3 regions of the Aneurinibacillus sp. XH2 genome follow, and region 3 is predicted to be linked to each of the others. Evidence: riboswitches for the same ligand, from Rfam matches in the RefSeq annotation. Region 3 holds a riboswitch; each other region holds the start of a gene.
The links. A riboswitch is a leader RNA that binds a small molecule or an ion and turns the genes downstream of it on or off. The one in region 3 is predicted to bind cyclic di-AMP.
Positions count from the first base shown of each region.

Region 1: linked by a shared signal. The riboswitch ahead of ACH33_RS04935 (LysM peptidoglycan-binding domain-containing protein) and the one ahead of ACH33_RS05685 (C40 family peptidase) in region 3 are both predicted to bind cyclic di-AMP.
Region 2: linked by a shared signal. The riboswitch ahead of ACH33_RS02590 (C40 family peptidase) and the one ahead of ACH33_RS05685 (C40 family peptidase) in region 3 are both predicted to bind cyclic di-AMP.

Region 1 covers NZ_CP014140.1:1,013,790-1,017,068, reverse strand. Annotated here, with positions in the region: gene ACH33_RS04945 (cytochrome ubiquinol oxidase subunit I) at 1-409, opposite strand, end outside; gene ACH33_RS04940 (polysaccharide deacetylase family protein) at 561-1,274, shown strand; cyclic di-AMP (ydaO/yuaA leader) riboswitch at 1,334-1,483, shown strand; gene ACH33_RS04935 (LysM peptidoglycan-binding domain-containing protein) at 1,492-2,283, shown strand; partial or broken gene ACH33_RS04930 (sigma-70 family RNA polymerase sigma factor) at 2,343-2,636, opposite strand; partial or broken gene ACH33_RS20030 (DUF4351 domain-containing protein) at 2,836-2,931, shown strand; gene ACH33_RS04925 (AHH domain-containing protein) at 3,056-3,279, opposite strand, start outside.
Region 2 covers NZ_CP014140.1:532,188-535,466, reverse strand. Annotated here, with positions in the region: gene ACH33_RS02600 (sporulation protein) at 1-511, opposite strand, end outside; gene ACH33_RS02595 (thermonuclease family protein) at 672-1,244, opposite strand; gene ACH33_RS02590 (C40 family peptidase) at 1,391-1,915, opposite strand; cyclic di-AMP (ydaO/yuaA leader) riboswitch at 1,917-2,055, opposite strand; gene ACH33_RS02585 (YitT family protein) at 2,710-3,279, opposite strand, start outside.
Region 3 covers NZ_CP014140.1:1,166,304-1,169,582, reverse strand. Annotated here, with positions in the region: gene ACH33_RS05690 (SHOCT domain-containing protein) at 156-779, shown strand; gene ACH33_RS05685 (C40 family peptidase) at 1,106-1,675, opposite strand; cyclic di-AMP (ydaO/yuaA leader) riboswitch at 1,696-1,822, opposite strand; gene ACH33_RS05680 (arylamine N-acetyltransferase family protein) at 2,155-2,907, shown strand; gene ACH33_RS05675 (anion permease) at 3,230-3,279, opposite strand, start outside.

The DNA of each region.
Region 1 (3,279 bases), 150 kb from region 3:
CTGCCGCACCAATCACTACGAATATCATGCTTAGAATGCGCATAGACGCGGACAACCGATCGGCCGCATACACATAAATGGACATGAACAACGCTTCCAACAAAAAAGCGAAAATCTCAATCTGAAACGGAAGAGCAACAACCTTCCCAACGACTTCCATAAAACCAGGCCACAGCAAGGAAAGCTGAACACCCGCAATGGTGCCGGAAGGAATAGCCACCCCGAGAAGCACCGCAAATCCTTTCGTCCAGCGTTGTGCCATAATGCCATAGTCTTTGTCTTTTTTCCACTGGCGCAAAACTTCTGCTGTTAAAATCATCAGCGGAAGCCCCACGCCAAGCGTAGCAAAAATAATATGAAATCCCATTGTCGTCCCAAACAACGCCCGGGCTAGTTGCAAATCATCCACCGTTTTCTGCTCCTCTCATCTGGAATGCTTTCCACTTTAGTATTGTTTTCCTACACGATAAATATTCTGCATGCATTCCCACCCTTTGTAAGCATACCTATCCAAAAACGCGCAAACATTATACATACCATTACATAAAACGGTGAGAGACATGAAAATTGTGAAGCTTTTCGTTAGCTTAATCGCCACATTGTTATGCTGCTGGGCCACTGTGTTTCCAGCAGCGCCAGCAATCTCGAAATCGACTGCTTCCCCTATTTACCATGTTGACACGAAGCGGAAACTCATTGCCCTTACGTTCGACGATGGCCCCCATCCTGTCTATACGGCTAAGTTGCTAAACATTCTTGACAAATATCATGCCAAAGCGACGTTTTTTGTCGTGGGCCAGCGCGCGAAATGGTATCCGCGTGTGATCAGGGACATTAATCGCAGAGGTCATGAAATCGGCAACCATACGTTTACCCACCCGCGTATGAAGAACATAACTACGGCCCGTTTACGTGATGAAATCCGCAAAACCGATCAAGTCATTTACTCGCTAATCGGGAAACACCCGCGCTTCTTTCGTCCACCCGGAGGAGAAGTAACATATACTGTGCTTCTCAGTTCGACAAAACAAAAACATCCGGTCGTCATCTGGTCATACCACCAAGATACGCGCGATTGGGCACATCCGGGGATCGACTACATAGTTAACAAAGTAACAAGTGGAGCCAAACCGGGAGATATTATTCTGTTTCACGACTCCGGTATCGACCAGACGCAAACATTGCTTGCAGTGGAGAAAATCCTTCCTATTCTTTCTAAAAAAGGGTATAAATTCGTAACACTTTCCCATCTTTTACAAGAAAAAGAAAGATAAAACTTTAAGTACTTATAATTACCAGCGATCCTCTTTTGATTTTTGTGTTATGATGTCGGGGTACAAAAAAGCCGAAACTTCTTTAAATAAAGAAGTGCAGGGGATACTCTTTTGGGGTGAATTGCTTATCAAGATACATGGATAAGCATAGGGTAAACTCCTGAACCCGAACCCGGCAACTAACCTTGTAGGCTATCAGGAGAGGAGAGTTTTTTGTATGAAAAAAAGTTTATTTACCGGTTTACTTACATTAACTGCATGCGTAAGCGCCACCAATATAGCCGCCGGTGCAGAGTACAAAGTAAAAAGAAATGATACGCTGTGGAACATTGAAAAGGCTCATCATCTACCTTTCACTTCGCTTCAGGCTGTCAACCCATCCGTTGATCCATTAAACTTGCAAATCGGTTCTACGATTCAATTACCGGACACCTATACAGCCATGGAAGGAGAAACTTTCTGGACCATCGCGAAGAAGCTAAACGTTCCTGTCCAAAAGCTGCAAGCCGCGAATCCAAACGTAGACCCGCAAAATATTCAAGGCGGCACCGTACTTGTGTTGCCAGAAAAGAAACAAGACGATAAAAAGGCACCAAAAAAGAAAGCGAACAAACCAGCGACCGCAATTGCAGCCAACAAAACTTCCGACAGTCCGTCGGTGAAAACGGCCTCTGGTAAAAAGTTTACCTATAAGCGCGTCATTTTTTCAAAAGCAACGGCTTATTCCGCTGCACCTGAAGAAAACGGCGGGTGGGAAGGTGTGGACTACTTCGGCAATAAGCTGAAGGTCGGTACCATCGCGGTCGATCCAGATGTGATTCCGCTTGGAAGCAAAGTGTACATTACAGGCTATTCCTTCCAGGGGCTTCCGAAAGGCGGTATGATCGCACACGCCACCGATATTGGCGGAGCTATTCAAAACAACCGCGTGGATATTTTCGTGCCAGGCTCACCAGAACATGTAAGTAAGTTTGGCGTTCAAAATATAAAAGTTTATGTTTTAAAATAAGAAACAAACCGCCGAAAAATTTTTTCCCATTTTTCGGCGGTTTGTTTTTATATGTTCGATTAATTTTTCACTGCATTCTCGTTTTTGCGGTAAAATTCATGAAACAACTTCAATAAAGCCCTCTTCTCAATCCGCGATACATATGAACGTGAAATGCCAAGCTCACGCGCGATCTCCCGCTGTGTCCGTTCCTCTTCGTTATCCAGCCCGAAGCGGCCAATAATAACTTCTTTTTCCCTATCATCGAGGATATGAATGTGCTGATAAATTTTGTTTTTTTCAATCTTTAGCTGTACCTTATCTTCGACTTCGTTCGCTTCTGTGCCAAGAATATCGATAAGGGATATTTCATTTAACCAAATATGTTGTATGTGTTGTGCGATCAGATCCATATTCGTGTGTGCATTCCCCGACAAAAAGTACTGGTTAACCCAACCTTTATCCGGTTCAGATGGATTCAATCTTTTTTCTCCACAATTATCCAAAAAATAAAATACGGAACCCCCTTTAAATACAACTTTATACGTTACAGACTTATCATTATCAATAAAAGTCGAACTGAAACAAAAAAACTGGCGTGACTATATTCAGCAGGACAATCCTATCGCGGCTGCACTGCTAAGCAAAATAAGGTACACTTCCAAAGAATGAGTAGAAGCCAAAAAAAGAATTTCTTCGCATGCTGGTGCAGACCCGGCTTGTATGACACTGTGATATGCTCCCCTTTAAGATGCAGAACTCCCAGTCAAAACGTTTAGTCCGGTATCCACCTCTAAACTACCTTTACTTCTTGAAAGTCGCACCCAATAATCCCATTCTTCTCTATTTCTTCCCTAAACTTTTCTGACACAAATACTGGTATCTCATCCCCTTTTAGTTTAATTATATGATTCCCAGCTACATTCTCTTTAGTCAACGCATATTTTTGTACCGAATATATTTTTTCTCCATCTAGTTCAAAAACACTATCCTTTGAATGTTCAAGACAAAGCGCGT
Region 2 (3,279 bases), 630 kb from region 3:
TTACCCTGTCCCGCAAAAATGTGGTCGGGAAAAACTCAAACTCCTGTGCGTAGCCGTTGAACTTGCGGGAATCATGTTTTTCGCGAAAGCCTAACTGCTCAAAAGCAGCAATAATGTTTTGGAAGCGCTGCGGCGGATTAACGCGAATGTAGTCGCGGTCCTGATTGTCTACCCCCGCTGCAATATCGAGATTGGTCACAAAATAATATGCTACCGTATGGCTTGAAATCAGCAGATCTTTCGGCAATTCATACCGAAACGGAAACACCTTTCTTTCTTCCGCCCCAATATTAAAATTGCAGGCAAACGGAATGGTAGCGATAGCCTGCCTGTATTCGTTTTGCTTCGTGCGAATGGCCATCATAAACTGAACGTCGATTTTTTTTATGTATTGTTCGACGGCACCACCCTGAATCACAAGCTCTCCTTCGACTGTATCGCCAAGTATAAACTCGCTATTGCGAAGTACCAGATCTACTCTGGCCGACCCGAATCCCAGCTTCGCCATCATCTTTTTGAACATCTCAACGACTCCCTTCCTTACCGAATGATTCTAACTATCCTGAGATTTTATGCAAAAAATACCTGGCTATAATTGTTATCCGTTATACAGCATAACCTTATTCTTCTATCCGTGTATGCTATACGTGGCAACATTATAAAAGTTTCAGCTATTTTTCCACTTTGCGATCCGGAAATGCTTCCTTAATGTTCTTCCATACGCCGCGCTCCGCTTCCCGCGCTTCCGTTTGCCATTCGCGGATCTGGTCGACGTATTTTACATTCGGCGGAAACGTCGCCAGGCGCGCCAGACCACTTCTAACAAGCGTACCATTGAAAAATTCCCCTTTACCGTCTTTCACATCAAGATATACATAACGCAGCCACCGTCCGTACCGATCCGTGGACTGGACATCTTTTTCAAGCCAAACTTCCTTGCCTTCTAGACGCCTCGTCGTATATTGCTTTGCTTCTTCTCCGAGATATCCTTTCGGCCGGTTTGGTGCTTTCGATTCCGGCGTATCAACAAGAATCAACCGTATCTTCCGTTCTTTTCCCTTCACATTTACCACAAATGTGTCCCCATCCACGACTCTAACCACTTTTGCCTTCTGCAGTTGCTGCTCGTTAACATTTACGACTGCCTTTGTTTCTTGAAAACTGTCCTGGGAACCTGTGCTACAGGCAGCAAGTATCCATACGCAAATAAACCATATGATAGACAAGCTCGCCTTTCTTCCCATGTCTCATCCACTCCACTTCATTTTTGTTCTAGATATGTTTTCCAGATAGAAAAAACTCGCGGACAAATGCTTCGCAAGTTTTTCCTAATCATCAAGATAAAAACCAGCCTATCGACATAGACTGGTTTTTATCTTAGTCATATTTTCTATTTTACAACACGACGGGCAGTTACATAATACTTTTTATACCAAGAACTGTTCAAACTGCTGATCGTAACATTATATTTCGTGTTGGCCATATGCAGAATTTTTCCACTCCCGATATATATACCAACATGAGTAATATCCCATTTGTTTTTCTTAGTGCTAAAAAATACTAAATCTCCTTTTTTTAGCTGGTTTTTTGGAACGTATGAGCCAAGCTTTACCTGTTTGTCATCATCCAGCGTATTTATGTTAATTCCGTTCTTTTTGAATATATAATAAATAAAACCGGAACAATCCATATATTTTCCAGGCACATAGGCATGTCTGTACTTTGCTTTGCCAATCAGGCCTTTGCCAGTATTGATAATATTGTCAATCACACGACTTTCGTTACTGATATTCAAAGTACTTCCGTATTTTGCAGAAATATCTGCAGCTTCTGCCTGCATGGGTGCAGCCATTCCCCCAAGCAAAATTCCTGCTGTTAATAGACTTGCTGTTACTGCTTTGAAATTTTTTTTCATGATTCCCTCTCTTATCTGCCGACGAGGTTAGCTGACGGGTTCGGTCGAAAGACGCCCGACCGCGCATGCGCGGTTTCACCCCAAATCATTGGTTCCCCCGTTCCAACGTGTATCAAAATTGGATTAGGCATATGTTTTGTTTCATGTATACCATAACGTACATAGAATACGATTTCATTATAATAAATGTGGATATGAAGCCTCTTTTTGTAATTAATTTCATATACTTACATCATATATAGACGGTCAGATAAGCCTTTCAATAGGCGAACTCAAACCAATAAAAAAACAAATAGACGGCCCGATTCTGAGCCGTCTGTTCGCTTTCTTTATTTGATTTTATGTTGAGTGACTACAGAAGGAGAGTCTGTAATGGTGTTTCTAACTGCCTATCCAGTATAATTGCAATAATAAGAATAACAAAAAAAAATACTGGCTAATTTCATGTAGTTTTTCGGATCTCTGTTTCGCATAACGGAAACAATTGCTAACGTCCCAAATAAAATGAGTCCCGCAAACCCTATAAGTTCCATTAACGCCCACATAAAAATGAAGCCTCCTTTATATGTTCAACCACTTCATCCTGAGAAGCTCCGCATATTCATTAAGATAAGAGTAACATAAGTTCCTGAAAAGACAAAAAGAAAGAAGCATCAAGTATATCATGGCAAAAACAAAAGAAGGTTATCCAGTCTAAAACAGTAGGAACAACCCTATTGTTTATATCTTACTGCTAAATGTCAGCCATACGAAAAACCCCTGCACAGGGGTTTTTCGCTAACCAAATTATCCATTCAAATCATCTGCTCAGACAATTGCTGCTCTCCCTCTTTTTCTTCCCCAAAATGCACAGTCCAGGTAATCACTTTTCCGGCAACAATAACCGCCAGAATCGTATAAAAAAGTTTATCTAAAGGCAAAAAGAATGAAGATAAACCTAATACGATTAAGTCTAAAATGAGAAACACGGTTCCTATCGATATACCGGTACCTTTACTGATAAAAAGACAGAGCAAATCCTCTCCACCCGTTGTTCCGCCATAGCGCAGGACAAGTCCGGCACCATAACCGGTGATAATCCCCGAAAGAACGGAAGCCAGCACCATCATATGGCTAAAATCAAAAATCAACGGTGAATACAATTCGCACAACTCATAAAATAAGGAAAAAGCAAACGTGCCTAGAGCCGTCTTTAAGATAAACTGCGGACTTTTTTTGAAAAGAATCAGGATGAAAAACGGGAGATCAAATAGAAGTATTGTGATTGCAGGTGAAAAGTCAAATACGTACTTAAGCAGAAGAGAAAGACCGACAAAACCACCTTCTAATAAATTGTTTTGGAAATTAATGTGGTAATAGCCAAA
Region 3 (3,279 bases):
TTATCATGGCGATTCTACTATTAATATTATTTTACCATGGCACGCGAGAAATCCCCTTCCTCCAGAATTTATACTATATTTTGTTTATTAAGGATTTGATTTCCTTTATAATTACTATTAAAGTAACTTTTGATATTATGGGCGGTGAATACACAATGTTAGTACAAAAAAGCAAGTTTGTTATACGTACCTTTAAAATCACTGAAAATGGACTATTATATGGTTATAAACGCTTTTTCTTTAAGCATGACAAACTTATTAAATTCGAAGATATTCCTGAAAATCAGGTATCTTTCTCGGTATTCCCTAAAAAATCCTTTATTGCAGCTATCATTTTTACGTTAATAAGTGCCATGATGGCATGGGACTATTTGTTTGCAAGTTCTAACACTGATAAAGCAGAAGCGCTAGACTCTTTGACTTTTTATTCACCTATCTCATGTTTTTTTTGGATAATGTTTTGGTTTAATTATAATACTTATACTTCTTTATCTGATCATAAAACAGACATTGTCTTTTTTGAAAATATTCCTTCGTCAGAAAAAGTACATGATTTCATAAAAGAATTACAGCAAGCAAAAGAGAAATATATTAATCAAAAATACTACAACCATATTCACTATCATAATTTAGAACCTTCTTCTATTTCCGCAGAAATATTTAGGCTATCACAGCTTAAAGAACAAAATATAATCTCGGAAGAAGAATTTAATGAAATAAAGAAAGAGTTAATACAATCTAAGAAAAATGAAGAAAAGACAATTGGCTTTATGCGTTAATCCATCCATTGAAACCTAAGAATCTAAAGCCCCTCCACCTAAACGGGAGAGCACCGAAAAAGTACCCGACTTTTTTCCGTAAAGCGGAAGATGGGTGCTTTTTCTTGTATTTCCTAATAAGCAATTAAATCCCCTAGCTTTATGTCACTAAGGAAACATTTATGAGTTTAACCATTCGTTATAAATGAATCCGTATGTTAACAAAGTGAATAGTTAAAGTTAACAAAAATAAAGAATGCCACTGGAAATAATCCAGCAACACTCAGTTCACAGAAAATGCAATCGTTTTTCAGTGCTCTCTCTTTTAAAGAAAAGTGATTTATAAACTAAAAGTATCTGCGTACCTGTGCAAAGTGGCTTTGGCACCATGACGAACTTAGATCGGTGATTTGTACACCTCTACCTGGAGCAGGTGCATGAATCATCTGATTGTTTCCGATATATATTCCTTCGTGATAGCCGCTACGTGATCCCGAATGGAAAAAGACAATATCACCAGGCTGCATATCGGATTTGCTTACTTGGTAGCCTTGTTTCAGTTGTCCGATAGGACCAGTTGATATCGAGATGCCGAAATGCTTGTACACATATGAAGTAAATCCTGAACAATCGAATCCGGTTTGCGGGGATCTTCCTCCATGTACATACGGTATACCGATAAACTGTTTGGCATAATTAGCGATCTGAAGTCCTGTTGCTGACCCAGTAGTTAAATTAGCACTTTGCGTTGGCCTATTGTTTGTAAATGGATCTGTCTGTTGTTTGGTGCTCACCTGGTGAGGCCATGTATATGCTTCGCCTTGCTGTGATTCAACTTGCTGTGCTTGAGCTTGTTGAGGTACCAAGTTACTCATTCCGGTAAGCAAAACCCCAGTCATTCCTGCAATAGTAATCATGCGTTTTAACAAATTATTACACTCTCCCTTTCCCATGCCTCCGAGGTTAGCTGACGGGTTCGGTTGAAAGGTGCCCGATCGTATACACGATTTCACCCCATAAAATGATTCCCCCGTTCCAATTGATGGACTAGGCATTCATTGAATCCTTTCTTACCTTACCGTATAAAGACGAGCGGTACATTAGTAAAGGGATGGGTGTGTCCCCATGTATTTCCGACAATAATGAGTCCCGGTATATGCACATTAAGTTAATATATTAGACTTGCCCAAAAATAAAAAGAACCGAAGATCTTCCTAATTTTTGATAAAATCAAGCTCTGCTCCTGCTTTCGCTTCATATATGTAGTAAAATTTTTTATCAACACAAATCAATTTTCTTGAGGGAATAAAGTGTGTATCATATACTTATAGAGGTGATATTTTCTGGATGGCAGATACACAACGTGAAAAGTTGTTAAGCATAGGAGGAGATTTGATTGAACGTACGCGAGTACCTCAAACGTATTGGTGTTGATATTGAAGACATTCACGCCGATTACCAGTCGCTTCAATTCATTCAAATGCGTCACATGCTGTCCGTCCCGTTTGAAAACTTGGACATCATAAACTCCCGTCCTATTGAAATAAACCTTGAAGCAATTTACCAAAAAATTGTTGTAAGTAAACGAGGAGGATATTGTTATGAATTGAACGGACTGTTAGGTTGGCTTCTACAAAATGTGGGTTTCTCTGTGTCACTGGTTTCTGGCCGGGTTCATCACGGTGATGGTACATATGGCCCTGAGTTCGACCACATGGCTCTTTTAGTACACCTCGAAAAAGACTATATCGTCGATGTCGGGTTTGGTGATTCCGTGCGTAGCCCTCTTCAGCTTTCGGGAGACATTGTCACCGATGTCAGTGGTTCGTACCGTATCACGAGTGAGTCAAATTCCGAGACCTTATGTTTCCAGAAATTAGTGCAGAATGAATGGATTACAGAATTTAAATTCACGAAAAAACCTCGTAAACTTGACGAGTTTTATGAAATGAATCAGTACCAGCAAACTTCTTCGGAGTCTCATTTCACGAAAAAACTTATCTGTTCTCTTGCTACACCTAATGGTCGAATCACTATTTCGGGTGATTCACTAATCGAGACAATTAACTCCATAAAAACTAAACGGATGATTTTGTCTTCCGAAGAAAGAAACGAAATCTTGAAGCAGCGATTCGGAATAATATTATAACCTGATTCCATATGCAGTGGAAAATAATTCTTCCACTACTTCTCCCTTATCTCTCACCTGTTCTCAAAGTGTATCAACATCATCTACATAGAAATTAAAGCATCCAGGGGGAGGATAATTTTCATGCTCCATGATGGCAAACATGGCTCCACTTTCATTTAGTAGCCACCAAAAATAACCCGGCGCAAGGCCAGGTTATTTTTGGTGAAAATTATGTGGCACAAGTGTGTTGTAAATCATACAAACGGGTTGTTTCTGGAAGACCTGTAGCAACGAATCCCGCCACCCATTTAGATAGCGAGATTTTTCTTTAAGACTCTATCTACCATAAACCAAGTAGTTTCCACCAAAGGGAGCCAACTCCTAGCCAAA